2 linked regions of the Streptomyces noursei ATCC 11455 genome follow. The protein of the gene in region 2 interacts with the protein of the main gene of each other region in a pairwise test. Links are inferred from orthologs where the notes say so. Each region holds a gene or a part of one and is shown on either strand. Other genes may lie near its edges.

Evidence for each region. The genes of interacting proteins can lie anywhere in the genome.
Region 1: the proteins of rpe (region 2) and eno interact in binary tests that used the Escherichia coli proteins (3 or more experiments, as listed by UniProt). The link is inferred for Streptomyces noursei ATCC 11455 from one-to-one orthologs.

Annotation. Positions count from the first base shown.
Region 1 is NZ_CP011533.1:5,613,136-5,616,053, forward strand. The notes cover bases 75-2,918. They hold eno (phosphopyruvate hydratase), read left to right. Parts: upstream 75-760; coding sequence 761-2,077; downstream 2,078-2,918. Other genes in these bases: SNOUR_RS23875 (transglycosylase family protein), read left to right, coding at 75-522; SNOUR_RS23885 (FtsB family cell division protein), read left to right, coding at 2,247-2,753; SNOUR_RS23890 (DUF501 domain-containing protein), read left to right, coding at 2,879-2,918. Outside these bases: more of SNOUR_RS23875, read left to right, coding at 1-74. UniProt on the Escherichia coli protein: Catalyzes the reversible conversion of 2-phosphoglycerate (2-PG) into phosphoenolpyruvate (PEP). It is essential for the degradation of carbohydrates via glycolysis.
Region 2 is NZ_CP011533.1:7,485,116-7,488,162, reverse strand. The notes cover bases 56-3,028. They hold rpe (ribulose-phosphate 3-epimerase), read right to left. Parts: upstream 1,896-3,028; coding sequence 1,215-1,895; downstream 56-1,214. Other genes in these bases: SNOUR_RS31830 (NADP-dependent isocitrate dehydrogenase), read right to left, coding at 2,027-3,028; SNOUR_RS31840 (sugar-binding transcriptional regulator), read right to left, coding at 56-1,007. Outside these bases: more of SNOUR_RS31840, read right to left, coding at 18-55; more of SNOUR_RS31830, read right to left, coding at 3,029-3,047. UniProt on the Escherichia coli protein: Catalyzes the reversible epimerization of D-ribulose 5-phosphate to D-xylulose 5-phosphate.

The DNA.
Region 1 (2,918 bases), 1.9 Mb from region 2 along the record:
TGGTCGATCAACACCGGTAACGGCTACTACGGTGGCCTGCAGTTCTCGAACTCCAGCTGGGCCGCCGCCGGTGGCACCAAGTACGCGGCCCGCGCCGACCTGGCCACCAAGGAACAGCAGATCGCCGTCGCCGAGAAGCTGCTCGCCATGCAGGGCCCGGGCGCCTGGGGCTGCGCCGCCGCCGGTGGTCTGACCTCCGGTGGCCCGGCCGCCGACGTCAACCCCTCCGGCTCCACCGTCAAGAAGAGCCAGGGCACCGAGGCCCGCAAGCAGACCGAGGGCTCCACCAAGAAGTCCGCCCCGGTCCGCGAGAAGGCCGAGAAGAAGGCGGAGAAGGCCCAGCCGGCCGCCCCGCAGCACTCGCACCGCTCCGGTGACACCTACACCGTCAAGTCGGGCGACACCCTCGCCAAGATCGCCAAGGCGCACGGCACCAACTGGAAGGCGCTCTACGCCGCCAACAAGTCCGTCGTCGGCGGCAACCCCAACCTGATCTTCCCGGGCCAGAAGCTCAGCGTCTGAGCCGTACCGGCCACCTGAGAGACCCGCGAGAGCTGCCCCGCCGCGGCGCGTACCCCCGAGCGCGCCGTGGCGGGGCTTCTCCGTTGCCGGGCCCGGTCGCCCCCCGGCACGACGTTCCCCGCATAGCGAACAGTGCCCCGAAACCTCCTGTGAACTGGGGCTTTGTTCTGCTTGTTGGGTTTTTTCGTCCCACGGAGCGGGCCACGGGCGAGCGGATCCCCCCGGGGCCGTTAGGCTCATGCCGAGAACTCCAGACACCCCTGAAGGAGACAACGTGCCGTCCATCGACGTCGTCGTAGCCCGCGAAATTCTCGACTCGCGAGGTAATCCCACGGTCGAGGTCGAGGTCGGCCTCGACGACGGCAGCACCGGCCGTGCCGCCGTCCCGTCCGGCGCCTCCACCGGCGCCTTCGAGGCCATCGAGCTGCGGGACGGCGACCCCAACCGCTACCTCGGCAAGGGCGTGGAGAAGGCCGTCCTGGCCGTCATCGAGCAGATCGGCCCGGAGCTCGTCGGCTACGACGCGACCGAGCAGCGGCTGATCGACCAGGCGATGTTCGACCTGGACGCCACCGACAACAAGGGCTCGCTCGGCGCCAACGCCATCCTCGGCGTCTCCCTCGCCGTCGCGCACGCCGCCTCCGAGGCCAGCGACCTGCCGCTGTTCCGCTACCTCGGTGGCCCGAACGCGCACGTGCTGCCCGTCCCGATGATGAACATCCTGAACGGCGGCTCGCACGCCGACTCCAACGTGGACATCCAGGAGTTCATGATCGCCCCGATCGGCGCGGAGTCCTTCTCCGAGGCGCTGCGCTGGGGCGCCGAGGTCTACCACACCCTCAAGAAGGTGCTGAAGGCCAAGGGCCTGGCCACCGGCCTGGGCGACGAGGGCGGCTTCGCCCCCAACCTCGGCTCCAACCGCGAGGCCCTGGACCTGATCCTGGAGGCCATCAAGGAAGCCGGCTACGCCCCCGGCCAGGACATCGCGCTCGCGCTGGACGTCGCCGCCTCCGAGTTCTACAAGGACGGCAAGTACCAGTTCGAGGGCAAGGAGCGCTCCGCCGCCGAGATGACGGAGTACTACGAGGAGCTGGTGGCGGCCTACCCGCTGGTCTCCATCGAGGACCCGCTGTTCGAGGACGACTGGGCCGGCTGGAAGGTCATCACCGACAAGCTCGGCGCCAAGGTCCAGCTGGTCGGCGACGACCTCTTCGTCACCAACCCCGAGCGCCTGGCCCGCGGCATCGAGGAGGGCTCCGCCAACGCGCTGCTGGTGAAGGTCAACCAGATCGGCTCGCTGACCGAGACCCTGGACGCCGTCGAGCTGGCCCAGCGCAACGGCTTCAAGTGCATGATGTCGCACCGCTCCGGCGAGACCGAGGACGTCACCATCGCCGACCTCGCCGTCGCCACCAACTGCGGCCAGATCAAGACCGGCGCCCCGGCCCGCTCCGAGCGTGTCGCCAAGTACAACCAGCTGCTGCGCATCGAGGAGATCCTCGACGACGCGGCGGTGTACGCCGGCCGCAGCGCGTTCCCGCGCTTCAAGGGCTGAGGCCCACCCACACCACCGTCCGGCTGAGCTCCCGAGGACTCGACAACGGAGCAAAGCCGGGGTGAAGCGCAGCGTCCCCGGCACCGGTCCCGTACCGTTGCCGGGGACGTACGTCATGACGACCGCCGTGACGACGTCAGGACGGAAGCTGAAGGGGAGGCGAGACGACGTGCCCGCGGACCGGTTCTCCACCGCGACCCGGCTCAAGGCGCTCGGCGAACAGGCCGCCGCCCGCGTCCACCGCGCCAAGCGACGGCCCCGCCGCAACCGCCTCACCGGCCGGGCCGCCCTGCTGGCGCTGGTGATGTGCTCGCTGGTGGTCGCCCTGGCGTACCCGATAAGGCAGTACATCTCCCAGCGTTCGGACATCGCCGACCAGCGCCGCAAGGCCCAGGACGCCGCCGCCGCGCTCGACCGGCTGCGCGACGAGAAGGCCCGCTGGCAGGACCCGGCCTACGTCCGGCAACAGGCCCGCCGGCACCTGCACTACGTCATGCCGGACGAGACCGGGTACATCGTCCAGGACGGGACCGGGGTCCGCGCCGCGCCCAAGGGAGCGGCGGCGGCCCAACGCCCCTGGTACGACAAGCTCTGGGAAGACGCGGACCGCGCGGACGGCGCCGACCACGCCGCCACCGCCCACGCCCGCGACACCACCGCCGTCACCAAGCGGTAGCCCGCACCGGCGGGCAGCGGCGAGACTGTGTACGGGCGGGCCCGCACACGGCCGTACGGCACGCTCTCGCCGTGCTTCCGCCCGGCCCGTTCGTCACTCACCACCGGCCCTCACCGAAAGCGCACATGGACACGCCCCCGCCCCAGACCGAGCCCACCGAGCCCA
Region 2 (3,047 bases):
GGCTCCCACGACCCGCTTCACTTCCCGTCCGGGTCCGCCCGGTCCAGGGCCGGCCGCGGGCCGGGACCGGTCTCCAACAGCAGGTGGTCGGCGGCCGCGGTGTCCGTCACCAGGCTCGTCACGAGCCCGGAGCGGAGCACCGCGCCGATGGCCGCGGCCTTGCGCCGGCCGCCGGCGATCGCCACGACCTCCGGGATGCGGCGCAGCCGGTCCGCCTCGACGGTGATGCACCGCTCCCCGAGATCGCGGCCGATGCGCCGGCCCTCGGCGTCGAAGAGGTGCGCGGACATCTCGGCGGCCGCGCCCAGCGAGGCGTAGTGCTCCCGCTCCTCCTCCGACAGCATGTCGTAGACGGTCGAGACGCCCGGCTCCCACGAACCGATGGAGACGCAGGCGACGGTGACCTTGTCGAAGTACTCGAAGGCGCGGGCGATGCCGGTCTGGCCGCGCAGCGCGGCGGCGGTCGCCGAGTCGGGCAGCAGCATCGGCGCGTAGATCGGGTGCGCCTCGCCGCCGGAGACGTCGGCCGCGCGGCGGACCGCCTCGACCGAGCCGCGGTCGGCGGTGCCGGCGTCGTAGACCCCGGTCAGCTGGACGACGGTGCACGGCGGCAGCCGGTGCAGCGCCGCCGCCATGTGGATCGTCGAGCGGCCCCAGGCGAGGCCCAGCACATCGCCCTCGGCGACGAGTTCGCCGAGGAGGTCGGCGGCCACCTCGCCGAGGTTCTCCGGGTCGGCGGCGTCCTCGGAGGCGTCCGCGGGCGATTCGACGACGACCGCGTGCCGCAGGCCGTAGCGGGCGCGCAGGGCGTCGGAGCGCTCCGCGTCCAGTTCGGAGGGCACCCGGATCTCGATCCGTACGAGATCACGCTCCAGGGCCGTCTCCAGGACACGGGCGACCTTGAAGCGGCTGACGCCGAACTCCTCCGCGATCTGGATCTTGGACTTGCCCTCGAGATAGAAGCGGCGGGCCATGGCCGCGGCCTGCACCAGCTCGGCGGGGCCCATTCCGGACTGCGGGCGGCTGGCTACCACGAAAATCTCCCCTTTTGCGCATCTGATCGAGTCTTTGCTCATCCTTTCAGAAACCCGAGGTGTACGGGGACCAAGAGCGGCACGACGGGCATGAACGCTCGGTTGCCACCAGGTCAACCGCCGGCACGCAGCGCGCCGGACGGACCGGTCCCGGGCCCCGTGACGAGCCGGGCGACTCGATCAGTGGGCGCAGCCCCAGCTCGCGGCCGTCGCCGCCTCGGCCTTCTCCCGCAGGTCGCGGACGGCCTTGGCCGGATCGTCCGCGCCGTACACCGCAGAACCGGCCACGAACACGTCGGCGCCGGCCTCCGCGCACCGCTCGATGGTCTCCGCCGAGACCCCGCCGTCCACCTGGAGCCACATCTGAAGACCGTGCCGCGAGATGAGCTCCCGGGTGCGGCGGATCTTCGGCAGCATGATGTCCAGGAACGCCTGACCGCCGAAGCCGGGCTCGACGGTCATGATCAGCAGCATGTCGAGTTCGGGCAGCAGGTCCTCGAACGGCTCGATCGGGGTCGCCGGCTTCAGCGCCATCGACGCCCGCGCCCCCTTGGCCCGGATCTCCCGCGCCAGCCGCACCGGCGCCCCGGCCGCCTCCGCGTGGAAGGTGACCGAGCCGGCCCCGGCCTCCACGTACTGCGGCGCCCAGCGGTCCGGATCCTCGATCATCAGGTGAAGGTCGAGGGGGGTGTCCGTCGCCTTGCTCAGCGACTCGACGATCGGCACGCCGAGCGTGAGGTTGGGGACGAAGTGGTTGTCCATCACGTCGACATGGAGCCAGTCGGCGCCCTCGACGGCCCTCGCCTCCTCGGCGAGGCGGGCGAAGTCTGCGGACAGGATGCTGGGGTTGATCAAGGCCATGCCCCCAGTATGGCGGTCCCGTCACGGACCGACCGCGCCGGGCCGCGAGAGCCCCGTCACCCCGGCGACACCGGGCCGCCCCGGCCGGACGCGCGGCCCGGCCGGGGCGGACGAGGTGGGTACTACGGTGCTCAGCCCTGCAGGGCCGCCAGCGCCTGGTTCAGCGTCTTCGAGGGACGCATCACCGCGGACGCCTTGGCCGGGTCGGGGCGGTAGTAGCCGCCGATGTCGACCGGGGAGCCCTGCACCGCGATCAGCTCGTCGACGATGGTCTGCTCCTGCTCGGTCAGCGTCTTGGCCAGCGGCCCGAACGCCTCGGCGAGCTGCGCGTCGTCGGTCTGCTTGGCCAGCTCCTGGGCCCAGTAGAGCGCCAGGTAGAAGTGGCTGCCGCGGTTGTCGATGCCACCCAGCTTGCGGCTCGGCGACCTGTTCTCGTTGAGGAACGAACCGGTCGCGCGGTCGAGGGTGTCGGCGAGGACCTTGGCACGGGTGTTGTCCGTGGTCGTCGCGAGGTGCTCGAAGCTGACCGCCAGCGCGAGGAACTCGCCCAGGCTGTCCCAGCGCAGGTAGTTCTCCTTGACCAGCTGCTGGACGTGCTTGGGGGCGGAACCACCGGCACCGGTCTCGAACAGGCCGCCGCCGTTCATCAGCGGGACGACCGAGAGCATCTTGGCGCTGGTGCCCAGCTCCAGGATCGGGAACAGGTCGGTCAGGTAGTCGCGCAGGACGTTGCCGGTGACCGAGATGGTGTTCGCGCCGCGGCGGATCCGCTCCAGGGAGAACGCGGTCGCCTCGACCGGGGCCAGGATCTTGATCTCCAGGCCCTCGGTGTCGTGCTCCGACAGGTAGGCGTTGACCTTCGCGATCAGCTGGGCATCGTGCGCGCGGGTCTCGTCGAGCCAGAACACCGCCGGGTCGCCGGTGGCGCGGGCGCGGCTGACGGCCAGCTTGACCCAGTCCTTGATCGGCGCGTCCTTGGTCTGGCAGGCGCGGAAGATGTCACCGGCGGCGACGGCCTGCTCGATGACGACGTTGCCCTGCGCGTCGACCAGGCGGACGGTGCCCGCGACCGCGACCTCGAAGGTCTTGTCGTGGGAGCCGTACTCCTCGGCCTTCTGCGCCATCAGGCCGACGTTCGGCACCGAGCCCATG